Regions from separate parts of the Paenarthrobacter sp. OM7 genome, predicted to be linked through region 1. Evidence: riboswitches for the same ligand, from Rfam matches in the RefSeq annotation. Region 1 holds a riboswitch; each other region holds the start of a gene.
The links. Region 1 has a riboswitch for S-adenosylmethionine ahead of QEH68_RS13485 (aminotransferase class V-fold PLP-dependent enzyme). Riboswitches for the same ligand answer to the same signal wherever they lie in the genome.
Positions count from the first base shown of each region.

Region 2: linked by a shared signal. The riboswitch ahead of QEH68_RS07765 (homoserine O-acetyltransferase) and the one ahead of QEH68_RS13485 (aminotransferase class V-fold PLP-dependent enzyme) in region 1 are both predicted to bind S-adenosylmethionine.
Region 3: linked by a shared signal. The riboswitch ahead of QEH68_RS18550 (DUF1737 domain-containing protein) and the one ahead of QEH68_RS13485 (aminotransferase class V-fold PLP-dependent enzyme) in region 1 are both predicted to bind S-adenosylmethionine.
Region 4: linked by a shared signal. The riboswitch ahead of QEH68_RS05455 (hypothetical protein) and the one ahead of QEH68_RS13485 (aminotransferase class V-fold PLP-dependent enzyme) in region 1 are both predicted to bind S-adenosylmethionine.

Region 1 is NZ_CP123579.1:2,918,634-2,923,094, forward strand. Features, by position in the region: gene QEH68_RS13475 (ribosome small subunit-dependent GTPase A) at 1-667, shown strand, start outside; gene hisN (histidinol-phosphatase) at 722-1,534, shown strand; SAM riboswitch class IV at 1,719-1,832, shown strand; gene QEH68_RS13485 (aminotransferase class V-fold PLP-dependent enzyme) at 1,865-3,274, shown strand; gene QEH68_RS13490 (class I SAM-dependent methyltransferase) at 3,348-4,172, shown strand; gene QEH68_RS13495 (metal-dependent transcriptional regulator) at 4,182-4,461, shown strand, end outside.
Region 2 is NZ_CP123579.1:1,690,537-1,694,997, forward strand. Features, by position in the region: gene QEH68_RS07760 (bifunctional o-acetylhomoserine/o-acetylserine sulfhydrylase) at 213-1,529, shown strand; SAM riboswitch class IV at 1,713-1,829, shown strand; gene QEH68_RS07765 (homoserine O-acetyltransferase) at 1,845-2,966, shown strand; gene QEH68_RS07770 (hypothetical protein) at 3,028-3,435, opposite strand; gene QEH68_RS07775 (winged helix DNA-binding domain-containing protein) at 3,511-4,461, opposite strand, start outside.
Region 3 is NZ_CP123579.1:4,030,510-4,034,970, forward strand. Features, by position in the region: gene QEH68_RS18540 (NtaA/DmoA family FMN-dependent monooxygenase) at 1-63, opposite strand, end outside; gene QEH68_RS18545 (SulP family inorganic anion transporter) at 218-1,921, shown strand; SAM riboswitch class IV at 2,008-2,119, shown strand; gene QEH68_RS18550 (DUF1737 domain-containing protein) at 2,133-2,399, shown strand; gene QEH68_RS18555 (rhodanese-like domain-containing protein) at 2,396-2,806, shown strand; gene QEH68_RS18560 (O-succinylhomoserine sulfhydrylase) at 2,807-4,015, shown strand; gene QEH68_RS18565 (hypothetical protein) at 4,026-4,461, shown strand, end outside.
Region 4 is NZ_CP123579.1:1,167,145-1,171,605, forward strand. Features, by position in the region: gene QEH68_RS05440 (matrixin family metalloprotease) at 1-3, opposite strand, end outside; gene QEH68_RS05445 (VIT1/CCC1 transporter family protein) at 88-1,260, opposite strand; gene QEH68_RS05450 (hypothetical protein) at 1,493-1,684, shown strand; gene QEH68_RS05455 (hypothetical protein) at 1,681-1,980, opposite strand; SAM riboswitch class IV at 1,997-2,116, opposite strand; gene QEH68_RS05460 (sodium:solute symporter) at 2,244-3,779, opposite strand; gene QEH68_RS05465 (cupin domain-containing protein) at 4,047-4,461, shown strand, end outside.

The DNA of each region.
Region 1 (4,461 bases):
AGCCTACGACGCCGGCATTGAGCCGTTGCTGCTCATCACCAAGGCGGACGTCAAGGATCCGGCAGAATTGCTTGCCAACTACCTCAGCCTGGACTTCCCCGTCATCATCAGCCGCACGGCGGACTCCGAAGCAGGCGGCATCGACGCCCGCTCCGATGACGGCCTGTCCGCACGGTTGGACCGCGACGCCGTAGCCCAGTTGCGCTCCCACCTCGGCGGCAAGGTCACCGTGATGCTCGGCCACTCGGGCGTGGGCAAGTCCACCATGGTCAATGCGCTGACAGGGGCGGAGAGGGCCACCGGCGGCGTTAACGCCGTGACAGGCCGGGGCCGTCATACGTCCTCCTCCGCTTTGGCCCTGAAACTCGCCGACGCCCCGGCCGGCAGTTGGATCATCGATACCCCGGGCATCCGGTCCTTTGGCCTGGCCCATGTGGACCCTGACCGGATTCTGCATTCCTTCCCGGATCTTGAACCCGGAACTGAAGCCTGTGAGCGGGGATGCAAGCACGATGCCACGGCCATCAACTGCGGACTGGATCCGTGGGTTAACAACGGCCATGCAGGACCTTCAGGAGCAGCGCGGTTGGCCTCGTTGCGCCGGTTGCTCGGTGCCGACCCCCGGATGGAAGCAAAAGAGACCAAGGAACTGGGCACCGTCAACTAATCGTTGCGGCTTCACGTCCCCGCTGCAGCGAGCGTTTCAGGATAGTTTGGTGGCATGACCCATCCCGTTTCCACCTACAACGATGACCTGCGCCTTGCCCACGTCCTCGCTGACTCAGTCGATGCCCAGACCATGGACCGCTTCAAGGCCCTGGACCTGAAGATCGAAACCAAGCCAGACCTCACACCTGTCACTGACGCCGACAAAGCAGCGGAGGAAGCCATCCGGGGTCAGCTCTCCCGGTCCCGCCCCCGGGATGCTGTCCTTGGCGAGGAGTTTGGCAGCAGCGGACACGGTTCACGGCGTTGGATCATTGATCCCATCGACGGGACCAAGAATTTTGTCCGGGGCGTACCGGTGTGGGCAACATTGATCGCATTGGTTGATGAGGGTGAACCCGTGGTTGGCGTCGTCAGTGCACCCGCCTTGGGAAAACGCTGGTGGGCTGCCAAGGACATGGGTGCCTACATGGGCCGGTCCCTTGCCGCGGCCACCCGTTTGAAGGTCTCCAACGTTTCCCGCCTCTCCGATGCCTCCTTGTCCTACTCAAGCCTGTCCGGGTGGAAGGACCGCGGAAACCTGGATGAGTTTCTGGGGCTCACAGAGGATGTATGGCGAACCCGGGCCTACGGCGATTTTTGGTCATACTGCCTGGTGGCCGAGGGTGCAGTGGACATCGCGTGCGAGCCTGAGCTGAACCTGTACGACATGGCAGCCCTCGTCCCGATCGTTACGGAGGCCGGTGGCCGTTTCACCTCCCTGGAAGGCGACGACGGTCCGTTCGGCGGCAACGCGCTGGCCACCAACTCCATCCTTCACTCGGAAGTCCTCAAGCGGCTCAACCCGGGCCTGGACGACCTGCTCTAGGCAGGTTCGTTTCAGGGCACGCACGCTGCTTTTCACCGAATATTCGACGGCGGACGCCTCCTTTTGGAGGCGTCCGCCGTTTTTTCTTCGCCAGATCGGCGATTTACAACCCGGCGTAACAAAGTGCTTAACAAAGCGAAGTGACTTTGGAGGGGCCACTGGAGGTGCCCTAACCTTTTTTACAGGTCACGAGTGCCAGCGCTAAACCCCGGTTTGCTGGCCGGCAACCCTCCATTCGCGGCGGGGTGCCCCGGGTGACGACCCGGCCGGTCCGGAACGGATGCGGCAAGCGCGGATCCCCCTCCGGGGATCCCTCTTGAGTGAGGTCCCATGAGCACAGTTACGTTCGACTCAAACATCATTCCGTCTTTCGCCGGTGAAACCCCGTCTCAGGCAGCTCCCGCTGCACGGCCACTCGCCGCCGTCACTGGCGCTGAGCTGCAGGCACCGCTGATCCAGGGCGGCCACGTCCGCTATGCCAATCTGGACTACGGCGCATCGGCTCCGGCCCTGACCATCGTCTCGGCCTACCTCAACGAGGTCCTTCCTTACTACGCCAGCGTTCACCGCGGCGCGGGCTTTGCGTCCCAGATCAGCACCTCGGTCTATGAGAATTCGCGCAGTATTGTCCGTGAGTTCGTCGGCGGGCGTCCCGACGATTCCGTGATTTTCACGCGAAACACCACAGACTCCCTGAATCTCCTGGCAGGCTGCCTTCCGCAGATTGACGGCCGTTTCTCCGGGGAAGTCCTTTATCTGGACATCGAACACCATGCCAACCTTCTTCCTTGGCAGGGTGTCCCGCACCGCAGCGTCGTAGCGGCCTCCACGTTGACCGCCACGGTGGACAAGCTCCGCGATGAATTGGCCCAAGGCGGGGTCAGCCTGCTCGCCGTCACTGGCGCCTCCAACGTGACAGGTGAAATCCTGCCGATCGCAGAACTCGCTGCACTGGCGCACGAATACGGTGCCAGGATTGTTGTGGATGCCGCCCAATTGGCACCCCACCGCCGGATCAACATCACCGAGGACGACGTTGACTACGTGGTGTTCTCCGGTCACAAGCTGTATGCCCCCTTCGGCGCAGGCGTCGTAGTGGGCCGCCCGGACTGGCTCGACGCCGGGATCCCCCACCTGGCTGGTGGCGGCGCCGTCCGTGAAGCCCGCCTCGACTCGGTGAGCTGGGCAACGGGCCCTGCCCGCCACGAAGGCGGCTCCCCCAATGTCCTGGGTGCCGCAACCCTCGCCCGGGCCACCCAGGTCCTCGCCGGGCTGGACCAGGAGGCGTGGCACGCCCATGAAGCCGCCATCCGCAGATACCTGGTGGATGGCTTGGAGGCCATCGACGGCGTGACCGTGCACCAGATCTTCACTGACTCCGATGACACCATCGGTGTGGTCAACTTCTCCGTGGAAGGATTCGACGCCGGACTGGTGGCGGCGTATCTGGCCGCCGAGCACGGAGTTGGCCTCCGGGATGGACGCTTCTGCGCCCACCCACTGCTCAAGCGACTCGGGCTTCCCTCAGGCTCCTTGCGTGCCAGCTTTGGCGTCGGCTCCCGGTTGGAGGACGCCACGAGGCTGCTCGCAGGAATCGAAGGGCTTAAGCGCAACGGGTTGGGCTGGGACTACGTGGTGGACGAGGGCCGCTGGGTACCTGCCAACGACCACCGGACCTACCCGGAATGGGCGCCCAACACGCCCGGCACTGCAGGCGCTGCTCCTTGCACTGTTGACTAAACGCGCTTTACCGCGGCTGCGGTAAATTCGTAGGGTATCTTTTGGCGACCCTGTGAAGGAGTTTTTGGTGGCATTGCCGTCTCCGGCCGCCTCCAGCGGACGGCCCGGCGTTCCCGGACCCGCCGGACCGCGTGGTCCCAAGCTCCACGCTGACCGTCGGAACGAGTTCGGCCAGAGCTTCCAGGACGGTGGCGAGCACTACGATCGAGTGCGGCCCGGTTATCCCCGGGAGTCCGTCGAATGGCTTGTTCCCCAGGGGGCCACGACTGCTGCGGATCTCGGAGCGGGTACTGGCAAGTTCACGGCCCTCCTCGTGGAGCGCGGACTGGACGTTGCCGCCGTCGACCCTTCCACCGACATGCTGGAGCAGCTGCGCAAGTCCCAGCCGCACGTCACCGCGCTGGAGGGAACAGCTGAAGCAACAGGACTGACGGACTCAGCATTCGACGTCGTCAGTGTTGCCCAGGCCTGGCATTGGTGCGACCCACTGGCCGCGAGCACCGAGATAGCCCGTATCCTCCGGCCGCACGGGACCTTGGGACTGGTCTGGAACCAGCTGGATACCGACGTGCCCTGGGTTCATCGGCTCTCGCGCATCATGCATGCCGGAGACGTCCACAAGCCAGGTTTCCGTCCACTGATCGGCCCGGAATTTTCCGGCGTGGAAAGCCACTTCACCCGCTGGTCGGATGCCTTGACGCCCGAAGACATCATGGAGCTGACCAAGTCGCGGAGCTATTATCTCCGCGCCAACGACGCCACCAGGGCGAAAGTCATGGGCAACCTGGAGTGGTACCTCTACGAGCATCTGGGGCACGCACCGGGAGACAGCGTTCCACTGCCGTACGTGACGCAGACTTGGCGGGCGTTCAAGATACGCGCTGCGCGGCCACGGTAGGCTTGAGGTGTGAAGACCAGTACGCCCTCCTCCTCGATTGAGGACTACGTCAAGGTCATCTACTCGTACACAGAGTGGCAAGACAAGCCGATAACGTCCTCCCAGCTTGCCCAGCGCCTGGGTGTGGCTAATTCCTCCGTGTCTGAAATGGTCCGCAAGCTCAAGGACCAGGGACTGGTGGACCACCAGCCCTACAGCGCCATTCGCCTGACACCGGCGGGCATGCGCCTGGCATTGGCCATGGTGCGCCGGCATCGCCTCATTGAGACCTATCTGGTGGAAGAACTCG
Region 2 (4,461 bases), 1.2 Mb from region 1:
CACTTTGTGATCGGGGTCTCAGCTAAGTCAACCCTAACTAAGGTGGGATGTGCATAACCGGTGCCGTACCGCGTCATGCGGCGACGCTGAAAGACCGAAAGATTCCACCGGCGTCACAAAGCTGTCCAAGGCTCCGGACACTTCCTAGACTGGCCCCAGCTCACATGCAGCACGTTTCCACAGAACCCATGCGCCACGAACAGGAGAACTCCATGTCCCAAGGATGGTCTTTCGAAACCCGCCAGATCCACGCAGGCCAGGAGCCTGACTCTGCCACGGGAGCACGGGCACTGCCGATCTACCAGACCACCTCCTTTGTGTTCCCCAGCGCCGAGAGCGCAGCCAACCGGTTTGCCCTGGCCGAGCTCGCGCCCATCTACACGCGGATCGGCAACCCGACGCAGGATGCCGTGGAGCAGCGGATCGCGAGCCTCGAAGGCGGCTTGGGCGCCCTCCTGCTGAGCTCCGGCCAGGCTGCGGAGACCTTCGCCATCCTCAACATCGCGGAGGCCGGCGACCACATCGTGGCCAGCCCCAGCCTGTATGGCGGTACGTACAACCTGCTGGCGCACACCCTGAAGAAGTTCGGCATCTCGGTGACCTTCGTGGAGGACCCGGACAACCTGGAGCAGTGGCGTGATGCCGTCCAGCCGAACACCAAACTGTTCTTCGGCGAGGTTGTTTCCAACCCGCGCCAGGACGTACTGGACATCGAGGGCGTCGCCCGCACCGCCCACGAGGCCGGTGTGCCACTCATCGTCGACAACACACTGTCCACTCCCTACCTCATCCGTCCCATCGAGTGGGGCGCCGATATCGTGGTCCACTCCGCCACCAAGTACCTCGGTGGCCACGGTTCCGCCATCGCCGGCGTGATCGTGGACTCAGGCAACTTCGACTTCGGCAAGGACCCGGAGCGCTTCCCGGGTTTCAACACCCCGGACCCCAGCTACAACGGTTTGGTCTACGCCCGGGATCTTGGCAAGGATGGGGCGCTCGGCGCCAACCTCTCCTACGTCCTGAAGGCACGCGTCCAGCTTCTCCGCGACCTCGGTTCCGCTGTGTCCCCGTTCAACGCTTTCCTGATTGCCCAGGGGCTGGAGACGCTGAGCCTGCGCGTCGAGCGTCACGTAGCCAACGCCACCAAAGTGGCCGAGTGGCTGGAAGCCCACGACGACGTCGAATCGGTTGCCTACGCGGGTCTGCCGTCCAGTCCGTGGTACGACCGTGGCCGGAAGTATGGTCCGCAAGGCACCGGCGCCATTGTTGCGTTCAACATCAAAGGTGGCGTTGAAGCGGGCAAGCGCTTCGTGGACGGACTGGAACTGCACTCGCATGTGGCCAACATCGGCGATGTCCGCTCGCTGGTCATTCACCCGGCGTCCACTACGCACAGCCAGCTGACAATTGAACAGCAGCTGGCGGCCGGTGTTAAACCCGGCCTGGTTCGCTTGTCCGTGGGAATTGAGCACGTGGATGACATCATCGCCGACCTCGAAGCCGGATTCCGGGCCGCCAAGGGAGCCTGATTCCCGACCTGGACGATACGGCGCGACCACGCCCGCCACCTTCCTGGGAGGCCGCCCGGACCGACGATTATTCGCCGGGCGGCGTTCCGGAGTGCTGCTTCGTGAACGAAAACGCCCTAAAGCGTCACACTGATGTCACATTCTTCGCCATACCCGCCCTGTATTTCCTAGACTCTTCGTATAGGTCATGAGTGCCAGCGCGTAGCCCCGGCTTGCTGGCCGGCAACCCTCCTCCGCGGTGGGGTGCCCCGGGTGAAGACCTGGCCTGTTCGCACCCAAGGCGACGGGCAAGCGCGAGTTTAAGGTGTCAAAGGAATGACCATCACTGCTACAGCCCTTCCAAAATCCGGAGAAGAAGACGGAACCGTCAAGTACGCCGCCATTGGGCCGCTGGACCTTGAAGCCGGTGGATTCCTTCCCGACGTCGTCCTCGCTTATGAGACCTGGGGGCAGCTGAACGCCGATGCCTCCAATGCCGTGCTCATCCAGCATGCCCTCACGGGCAGCACACACGTAGCCCGGGGAGCTACGGACGAAGAAGGATGGTGGGAGCAGTTGGTAGGCCCCGGTGCCACCATCGACACCACCAGGTTCTTTGTCATCTCCATCAACATCGTGGGTGGCTGCTACGGCAGCACTGGACCGTCCTCGGAGGCGCCGGACGGCCGTCCTTGGGGCTCCCGGTTCCCCTTGGTCACCCTGCGCGACAGCACCGAGGCGGAGGCGCGCCTGGCCGAAGCCCTGGGAATCGAGGCCTGGCATGCCGTGCTGGGCGGTTCCATGGGTGGCGCCCGTGCGTTGGAGTGGGCAGTGACCTTCCCGGAGCGGGTGAAACGCTGTGCCGTGATATCCGTGGGTGCCTACAGCACGGCCGAGCAGATCGCCTTTGCGCAGGCCCAAACCCTGGCCATCCGTCAGGACCCGAATTTCAACAACGGCGACTACTACGGTGGCACTGCCCCTGAACACGGGCTCGCCTTGGCCCGGCGCATCGCCCACATCACCTACCGCTCCGCACTGGAGTTGGACTTCCGCTTTGGCCGTGAAGCCCAGCACCTGGAGACACCTCTCGCCGCTGCGGTCCTGGGGGAGCGTGGCCGCTATCAGGTGGAGAGCTACCTGGACCACCAGGGAACAAAGCTCGTCCGACGATTTGACGCCAACAGCTACATCGCCCTCACCGAAGCCCTGATGTCCCACGACGTCGCACGCGGCCGTGGATCGCTGGAGGCAGCCTTGTCGCGTACCACTGCGGAGTTCTTCGTTGCGGCGGTGGACAGCGACAGGTTGTATTTCCCGGCGCAATCCCGGGAATTGGCGGCAGCCTTGCCGGGTGATGTTCCGGTTCATATCATTGAGGCGCCGATCGGCCACGACGGGTTCCTGACGGAAATCGGCCAGCTCTCAGCACAGCTCCGCGGAGCCTTCTTCGCCTAAGTTGAGTGGCCGTTGCAGGACAGTTGAGTAGCGGCTGCAGGACGCCGGGTTGGCCGCCAGGCTAGCCGTTCATGATGTCGCCGCGCTGCTTCATGTAGTCCTCCATGGCGATCTCCCCGTTGCTGAATTTTGCGTCCAGCTCTGCCAGCTTGCGAGCGCGGTAGCCTTGCGGCTCCGATCCGTTGGTGGCCGGGAAAGGCGTGGGGGAGAAAGTGTTCGACGGCGCCCCGGACTGCGGTTCGTCATCTACAGGGCGGATGACGGCCGGCCCGGACGGATAGCCCGGGTAGTCCTGGGGTGGGTAATTCTGTGCCGGGTAACCGGGGCCGGGCAGGTTCTGCTGCGGGGGATAACCGGGGCTGCGGAAGGTTCCGTTCTGGATCCGGCGCGCGCGGGATCGGTTGTACATGCGGATCCCGAGCGGAATCAGCCACGAGCAGACGATGATCCAGAAGATCAGATTGTTCACAGTGCAGGCCTCCTAGGTCGTATCCCAGCTTAGCCCGGTCGCACGGCGTGAACTCCGGCGCCTGCAGTGAGGACTTCAGAGGAGGCGGGCCTCCATGCCCAGGAACTGCCCATAGCGTTCCACTTCGGCGTCGAGGGCCATCTGTTCGGGAGGGCTTGTGGGCCGGTTCATGCGGACATCCAGGTGGCAGGCTCCGCCGGAGAATCCATGGCGCCACCATCCGGCCAACCTGCCATCCATCAGGACCACGTGCATGGGCCCGTTGTCTTCGGGGAAGTACGGTGCTGTCCCACCCAGATAGCGCCGGGACTGCGAATAGCCCATGACGTATTCGTCGTAGCACTGGATGAGGTCGATGCGGGGGAGTCTTGCGTCAGGCAGACGCGAAGGGCCCCCGGGGTTGGTGAGCTCGACGGCATCTTCCGGGGCCAGGTAAAACTCGAGGCCGTCCATGGCGAGTGATGCCAGGGCGCCCGGCGATAGCTTGCCAGCCACGTGGATGCCCAGCTTTACGTCCTTCATGGTCAGCCCGGACCACACGGCGCAGTCCTTGATGGTGGCGGGTCCGCGGCTGCCGAAGTATCGGAGAACCAACGTGCCCAGGGCCTCTTCACGGTCCTCCCCGGTCAACGGCGTGCGGACGAAACCCGGCACACGCTCCTCGAAGAGGGCATACGTCTGTTTCAGGGCGCCCCCGGACGAGCGCACGGGGGAACCGCTCACGAGGATGCGACTGACCTCGGCGTGCATGAGGTGGTAGATAAACCCCAGGCCCTTGCTGGGTAAGCCGGCCTGTCCCAGGACTTCAGCCAGCTCTTCGCGCGTCTTGTGGGCCCCGTCGGCGACTGCTGAGGCCAGGATCCGGCCACTGAGTGCGGACGTTTTTTCATCCACCCCTGTTTGGCGGTACATGCCTTTGTTTCCCTGATGCAGCCGGTCCGCGGAGAGTCCCATCAGCCAGCCGAGGTCGTCCCGGTGCACAAAATGCCACGTGGGCCGCAGGATGTGCGTCCGCAGGATGGTTCC
Region 3 (4,461 bases), 1.1 Mb from region 1:
ATGGCCCACAAACCATCCAAAATGCAGCATGGGCTTGAGTGTAGAACTGCTCTGTCCGTTCACCGCGACCTGATTTCATGCGAAGTTACAGGAGGACGTACTGGGTCAATTATGCTCCCGGGGCGTCACAATTGAACGCGGCCGGAGACGGTCCGTATTTTCCACATAAGGCGTATGTCGTGTTCCACAATCAGCAGGGGTCGGGAATGATCGCTGTATGAGTGCAGCAACCTCCCGCCCCTCCGCCAAGGAGCGACTGTCCAGCGCCTGGGCCCTCAAGGGCTACAAGCGTGAATGGCTGCGGCACGATCTCGTTGCGGGCGCTGCGCTGTTTGCTTTGCTGGTGCCCGCCGGGATGGCCTATGCACAGGCAGCAGGGCTTCCCCCGGTCACCGGGCTTTACGCAACAGTGGTCCCGCTGCTGGTTTATGCGGTGGTGGGGCCCTCCCGCATTCTGGTCCTGGGACCCGACTCTGCCCTGGCCACTATGATCGCCGCGGCCATTGTGCCGCTGGCAGCGGGAAGCAGCGAAAAATCCGTGGCGCTGGCCGGCTTGCTGGCCGTGTTGATCGGGGCGCTCATGCTTGCGGGCTCGGCACTGAAACTGGGAGCCATCACGGGCCTGCTGTCCAAACCCATCCGGCTCGGGTACCTCAACGGAATCGCACTGTTGGTGGCCCTTTCGCAACTCCCGGCGTTTCTGGGTATTGAGGCCGACGGCGACGTCTGGCAAAAGCTCGCGAAGGTCACTACCGGGTTACTTGGCGGTGAGGTCAACATCACCGCGCTGTTGTTGGGAGCGGGGTCGCTGGCGCTCATCTGGATCCCCCGGCTCCTGAAGTGGAAGGTACCCGGCGTCCTGTTGGCGGTGGTTGGCTCGTGCGTGGCGACGGCGGTCTTCGGGCTCAACGACGACGTGAAGGTCACCGGGGTCCTGCCGCAGGGCCTGCCCATGCCCGCACTCGGGGGTATTGGCTGGGCCGACGCCCTGATGCTGCTCCCCGCCGCCGCGGGCATCGCGCTCATGGCTTTCGCTGACACTGGCGTGTTGTCTCAAACATTGGCAGCCAAGGAAGGGAAGAAGGTCTCCGGAAACAGGGAAATGGCAGCGCTTGGAGCAGCCAATGCCGCTACAGGCCTCCTGGGTGGATTCCCCATTTCAGGCAGTACCTCCAGGACACCGGTAGCCGTGGATGCCGGCGCAAAATCCCAGATGACAGGCGTGGTGGGCTCCGTGCTGGTACTGGCGTTCATGCTGTTGGCTCCGGGAGTAACCGAGTACCTGCCGTCGGCAACCCTGGCCGCCGTCGTCATCGCCGCGGCCATTGCCCTCGCAGATCCTGCCGGCGTCAGGCGGCTCCTGGGGCTGAGCCGCAGCGAGTCCGTGGTGATGCTGGCTGCGTTCCTGGGAGTGCTGACGGTGGGTGTCCTCCAGGGAATCGTGGTGGCCATCGCCTTGGCACTCCTGGACTTTGTCCGCAGGGCATGGGATCCGTACAGAACCGAACTCGGCGCAGAGGAAGGCCTTCCCGGGTATCACGACCTTGAACGCCACCCCGAGGGCAAGCGCATCCCCGGGCTCTTGATCCTCCGGTTTGATGCACCCCTGTTCTTCGGCAACGGACAGGTCCTGGCGAGCTTCGTGAGGGAGCAACTCGACGAGGCCCCGGACGAGTCCGCGGAGCCCGTCACCCACATCATCCTTGCCGCCGAACCGATCACCGGGATCGACACCACAGCTTTGGATGACTTGGTAACCCTGGACGAATGGTTGGCCAGAAAAGGAGTGGATCTGGTGTTTGCCGAGCTCAAAGGGCCCGTGAAGGACAAGTTGATCCGCCTCGGCACGGCGGCCCGTTTTACGCCGGACCACTTCTACCCCACTGTCGGCGCGGCAGTGCGGGAGCTCAAGGACCGATAGTGGATCAGCCTCCGATTACGCAACATGACGACGGTGCAGCCGCCCGCAAGTGCAGCCCGACGCCCGTGGATGTTACGTTTTTCTTGAGTAATGAGTACCAGCGCAAAGCCCTGACTTGCTGGTCGGCAACCCTCTCTCCGGCGGGGTGCCTCAGGTGACTACTCGGCGTATCGACAACTCGAACTGCAAGCGTGACTGAGGAGCACCAGCAATGCCTGAACCCACTGAAGAAAAACTCTCCTACCGCCTGATTACAGGCCCGGATAACCGCGATTTCTGCGAGCGTATCCACAACTCCCTCGCCGAAGGCTATGTGCTCCATGGCAGCCCGGCAGCCACCTTCAACGGCACGGACGTCATCGTGGCCCAAGCCATTGTGCTGCCTGCGGCGATCGCCAATGCTGATGCCGCCGTCGCCAACGCAGTGGACCAACTTGAGAATTACGACGATGAAGAAGCGTTCGAGGGCCACGCATGAGCTACGCAGGTGACCTGACCCCACAGGACGCGTGGGCCAAGCTCGAAGAAGGCGCGATCCTGGTGGATGTGCGCACCGAGGGCGAGTGGGCCCACATCGGCATACCCGACACCAAAGCCACCGAGAACGATCCCCTGTTCATCCAGTGGAACCTGGCTGGCGGTATCCCGAACTCCCGCTTTATCGAGGACCTGCAGCAGCAGGCACCCGAGGATGACGCCGTGGAGCTCGTGTTCATCTGCCGCTCCGGCCAGCGCTCCATCTCCGCCGCCATTGCCGCAACACAGGCCGGCTTCACGGCGTACAACGTCCTTGAGGGCTTCGAAGGCGAACCGGACCGCTACGGTGAGCGCACCGTAAACGGCTGGAAGAACCGTGGCCTGCCGACGAATCTGGGGACCGAGTAAGTGACTTTCAATCCCGACGCCGCCGGCTGGAGCCCTGACACCCAGGCCGTTCGCGGTGGCCTTGACCGCACCAATTTCCAGGAAACGTCCGAGCCCGTTTTCCTGAACTCCGGCTTTGTCTACGAATCGGCTGCCGCTGCCGAACGTGCCTTTACCGGCGAGGACGAACGCTTCGTTTACTCCCGCTACGGCAACCCGTCCGTCGCCACGTTCCAGGAGCGGCTGCGGCTGCTCGAAGGAACCGAGGCGTGCTTTGCGACAGCCTCCGGCATGTCCGCGGTCTTCACCGCTTTGGGTGCCTTGCTGGCTGCCGGCGACCGCGTGGTGGCCGCGCGCTCGCTGTTCGGCTCCTGCTTCGTGATCCTCAACGAGATCCTGCCCCGCTGGGGCGTGGAGACGGTGTTCGTTGACGGCCCGAATCTGGAGCAGTGGCGCGAAGCCCTCTCGGAACCGACCACCGCCGTGTTCTTTGAGTCGCCCTCCAATCCGATGCAGGAGATCGTGGACATCGCCGCCGTCAGCGAACTGGCGCATGCTGCCGGGGCGACTGTCGTGGTGGACAATGTGTTCGCCACTCCCCTCCTGCAGCGCTGCGGTGAGCTGGGCGCGGACGTCATCGTGTACTCCGGCACCAAGCACATCGATGGCCAAGGCCGTGTCCTCGGCGGCGCGATCCTGGGCACCAAAGAGTTCATCGATGGTCCCGTCAAGCAACTCATGCGCCATACCGGCCCTTCCCTTTCCGCGTTCAACGCCTGGGTGCTGACCAAGGGTTTGGAGACCATCGGACTGCGGGTGAACCACAGCTCGGCATCCGCTTTGAAGATCGCGGAGTGGCTCGAGCAGCAGCCTGCCATCAGCTGGGTCAAGTACCCGCTGCTCACGTCCCACCCGCAGTACGAGCTTGCCGCGAAGCAGATGAAGGCCGGCGGCACTGTGCTGACCTTCGAGCTGTCTCCTTCGGCCGGGCGCTCAGCCAAAGAGGCCGCCTTCGCCTTGCTCGATGGCCTCCGCGTCATTGACATCTCCAACAACCTGGGCGATTCCAAATCCCTCATCACCCACCCCGCCACCACCACCCACCGGGCCATGGGGCCTGAGGGCCGGGCCGCGATCGGACTCACCGACGGTGTGGTCCGCTTGTCGGTAGGACTGGAAGACGTGGACGATCTCATCCTGGATCTGGAGAAGGCCCTCAAACAGGTCTAACCTTGCTGCCATGAGCGGGAACCATCCCTATCGCCGTGCCGGAGCGGTCATCGTTGCCGGCACGGTGGTGTGGTTCGTGGGAATCTCGCCGGTCTCACGCGTCTACATCACACCGGACGATGCCGAACGCCTGCGCATGCTGACCTCCGGACGGCGCGGCTGGATCGTGGGCCAGCACCTAACCGCCGTGGGGACCGTCGCCGTGCCGGTTGGATTCGCTGCCTTTGCCCGCGCCGTTCCGGGAAAGGACGCCGTACCGGGTACGCACTCCGTCCCGGACACCGGCGCAACGCGTGGGAAAGCGAAGAAGTGGGCTTACGCTGCCGCCGCCGCGTTGCTCGCCGGCGCCCCATTCTTCGTCTCCAGCCTCGCCCGGCGGGCTTCAGACCTCGAAGGTTTTGCCTATCGCCGGGGATCCAACGCGCCCTTCCTGGCGTATTCCGGGT
Region 4 (4,461 bases), 1.8 Mb from region 1:
CACGGTTCTCCATTCCTCACGCCCTGGCCACGCGGGGCAGCGCGGAGGACGAACCAACATTACGGGCTGCGGGGGGAACCGTCCAAACTAGACGATGGTTGCCCCGAACACCAGGCCCAGCCCGTACGTGGCGGCAGCCGCTGCAAGGCCGATCGCGAGCTGGCGCAGCCCGCGGCTCAGCGGCGAGGTCCCGGACAGCAAGCCCACGACGGCGCCGGTCGCCAAGAGCGCGATGCCCACCAGCACACCGGCCACCATCAAGGCGGCAAAGCCCGTCATGCCGAAGATGAAGGGCAGGATGGGAACGATGGCACCGGACGCGAAGAAGCAGAAGCTGGACATCGCTGCGCCCCATGCCGAACCGACGGATTCGTGCTCGTCGGTGGCAGGTTTCTCGGGCTGCAAGGAGAGGCTGGGATCGCAGTCGCAGCTGAACAGGCCCATTCGCTCTGCGGCGCGATGCTCAGCGGCCTCGCGCGTCATGCCGCGGGCAAGGTAGACCAGCACCAATTCGTTGTGTTCGATGTCCAACGACGGTGCTGCCGTGAGAGTGGCTTGGGTGGGCAGCGTCGCGTTGAGCAGTTCCCGCTGGGAGCGGACAGAGACGTACTCGCCGGCGCCCATGGACAGTGCGCCCGCCAAAAGACCTGCCACACCGCTCATCAGCACCACCGGACTGGGTACGCCGGTGGCGGCCATGCCCATGACCAGCGAAAGGTTGCTCACCAGGCCGTCGTTGGCGCCGAAGACCGCGGCACGGAAGGTCCCGGAGAGCCGGTTCCGACCACGGGTAGCCAGGCCCCTGACCACCTCTTCGTGGATCTGTTCGTCAGCCACCATGGCGGGTGTTGCCGCGGGTTCGGAGCCGTAGGGGGAGCGGCCTTCTGCGCGTTGGGCCAGGGCCAGTACAAAGACCGACCCGAAGTTGCGGGCCAGGAATCCCAGGAACTGGCTGCGGGCTGACGCGGCCTTGGGCATTCCGGCGTGCTCACCCAGGAGCTTGAGCCAGTGGGCCTCGTGCCGGCCTTCGGCCTCGGCCAGGGCCAGCAGGATTTGGCGTTCTTCGCCGTCGCGCCTCTGGGCGAGTTCGCGGTAGACAGCGGCCTCGGCGCGCTCGTCGGCGAGGTACTGACGCCACCGGCGGATGTCGGCGTGCGAGGGCGCCGCGGGTTCCGTTCCGACGTTCTCGAGGGCTGCCGATTCCGGGGTGGGGTCCGGAGCTGGGCTCGACGAACCGGGGGATTCCTGGTGCTGTTGCACTTTCTCTCCTGTGCTGGGTGGGGTAGTTGCGGCCCCATTGCACGCCCCACTGTACCGCTTATCTGCGCGGTTTTTTGGCTGGTATTCCTCACTTGGAATGTTCGGCGCACCGTAATTTCCGGCCGTCCTTGACCCCCGACTTAGCCGGTGCTCAGATGGAAGGACAGGGGCGGGGGCCCACCCCGCACACGTTCAACAGGGCTTGAGCGGCCCACGAGACGGAGGTTGCACCATGAACACCACCGAATCACACGCCAACTACCCGGAACGGACCACCATTGAGTCAGATCCGGCCTATGACTACGCCGAGGACCAGGAAGTGGACGAGGCCTGGGTGGAAGAAGTGGACGCCCCCGAGGACGACGAACGTGTGGTCCCCATCGACGAGACCGAGGAATTCCGCGAAGCAGACGAGGAAATCTAGGCGGGCTCCTCGTGGCTGAGTGTGTAGTGAAGCTGCACGCCGGCGCGTTTGCCGGCCGCCGCAACAGTCACGGTTAGGGTTCTCGACGCATCACACCAAAGGGTCGGCCGGACCGCTCGGGCCAACGCCTGCGCGATCAGGTGCGGTTGGGGATGTCCGAACCGCATGGTTCCGGCCTTGGCAGTGATGGTCACCGTGCCCAGGAAGAGGTCGACGGCGGGAATCACCGCGACTGTGTGGGTGGCTGTTGTTGCCGGGGTACTGGTAGCCGGGGTGGTATCGCCTTGGTACGGCAAGGGACTGCTCCTTGGGGGAGTGCTCTTGCCCGCTCGGTTGTCTCTGGTCCGGGACGGGCCGCTTCCTCATCCGAACCACCCGTGAACATGGGGTTGGTGTGTGGCCAGTCGGAGCTTGGCACCACATCTCTTGAAGCTGGGACCACCTTACCGCACGGCTGTCCAGCAAGTTGGGGCGCCCTCTTCCCGGGGACAAAACAACGGCGGCGCCACCCCGGAAAGGGGAGGCGCCGCCGTCGAATTTTGCTCTGTTGCTTGCAGCGCTACTTGTGGCTGCTGACCGGGTGGGCCTCAGGCGGGAGTTCCTCAGAGACGGCACCGGCAACGCGCTTGTCCCAGGCCTCGCGGACTGCGGGATCAGTGGGCGGGGTGAGCAGTGAAATCACTACGTAGGCGATGAACGAAGCGGCGAGACCGTAGTAGATCGGTTCGTTGGCGTAGACGCCGTCCGCGCTCGGAATGACACCCAGGGCGAAGAGGATCAGCAGGGTCAGTGTCAGCACCGATCCAACTGCCATGGACCATGCAGCGGCGATGCCCGTGCCGCGCTTCCACACCAAACCGCCCAGGATTGCGACCAGGAGGCCACCCACCAGGATGTCGTAGGCGATGGTGAGGGCAATCACCACGTCCTGAGCCGCCATGGAAATCAGTACTGCCACGATGCCGAGTCCAAGAACCCAGTAGCGGTTGGCTTTGACGTCGTGCTCGGGGTTTTCGCTGTCATCGGTGTTGATGTTCTTGCCGAACCAGCTGGCCACGAACGGGACAACGTCCGCACGTGCCACCGTGGCTGCGGCGATCAGGGCGCCGGAAGCGGTGGACATCATGGCCGCAACAGCCGCGGCCATGACCAGGCCGCCGATGCCGACAGGCAGGATGTGGGTTGCCACCTCGGCGTAAACAACGTCCTTGCCGAGGTTGGTGACATCGATGTCCGGCAGTGCCACCCGGGCGGCCAAGCCGATCAGGGCGCCGGCGATGCCGTAGAGGATGCAGTAGACGCCGGCCGTGGCGCCGCCCCAACGGGCAACGGCGGGGGTCTTGGCAGTGAAGACGCGCTGCCAGATGTCCTGACCGATCAGGAGGCCCAGTGTGTAGACCACGAAGTACGTGATGATGGTCTGGGCGCCGATGCCATCGATCTGGAAGAAGGTGTCATCGAGGCGCTCACGGATGCCGTCCATGCCGCCGGCAGCGTTCAGGACGAACGGGAGCATCAGGAAGAAGATACCGACGGTCTTGATGATGAACTGAACCTGGTCGGCCAGCGTGATGGACCACATGCCGCCAATGGTGGAGTAAACCAGGACGATCGCGCCGCCAACGGCGATGGCAAGCCAGCGTTCCCAGTCGAAGAGCACCACGAAGATGGTGGCGTAGGCGCCGGTGGAAGTAGCGCAGAGCATGAGCGTGTACGCCAGCATGACGATGCCGGAGGTCTGCGTGGCCCTGCTGCCGTAGCGAAGGCTCAGCATCTGGGAGACCGTGTAGATCTTCAGGCGCTGGATGGTACCGGCGAACAGGAGGCTGAGCAGCAGAACGCCTGCGCCGATGGCCACTACCAGCCACATGCCGGAGATGCCGAACTTGTAGCCGAGGCCGACGCCGCCCACGGTGGAAGCGCCACCGAGGACCACAGCGGCCATGGTGCCGGTGTAAAGGAACGGTCCCAGGCGGCGGCCAGCCACCAGGAAGTCGCTGTTGTTCTTGGTGCGGGACTTGCCCCACCAGCCGAATGCCAGCATGGCGAGCAGGTACACCACCACGATTGCGATGTTTATAGCCGAAGATTCCATGAGCGGTCCTTGGAGCTGATGCACGGAGGTTGGGGTTTTCGACGATACTCCTGCGAAGCGTCGAAGTCTCTGTGCTGATGGTTGGAGATTGGGGAAGGTGTTGTGTGCCTCACAGACAACACTTGTTGCCTATGAGGATATGTTGTGATCGGAGTAACAGTCAAGATGCTTTAGTCACGGTTCCGCCGGTTCTGGTCCTGTTGGCTCGTCTCCCGGCTACTATTGCTCCAATGACAGGGCCAGATGACAGGCCTGAAAGGTTCGTGAATGAAGGCTCTCCCCGTTGAACCGAGCAATGTTCCCGTTGCCATCGGTTCCAGAATCCGCGCAGCCCGGCAGGCGCAGCGCCTCACCATTGAGCAGGTGGCTGATGCCACCGGGCTGACCAAGGGCTTCCTCAGCCGCGTGGAGCGTGACCTGACGTCGCCGTCGGTCGCTTCACTGGTCACCCTGTGCCAGGTGTTGTCGGTCTCTGTGGGTGACTTGTTCGCCGCCCCGGAGACGCACCTGACCAAGCGCGACGACGGCCCCCGCATCTCCCTGGGTGGCCAAGGCATCGTGGAGCGGTTGCTGACGGCCCGCTCCGAGCGCAGGCTCCAGATTTTGCAGGCCACCATAGAGCCGCGGGGCCGCGGGGAGAACGAGCTCTACGCCGTGGACTGCGACGTCGATGTCCTGCACG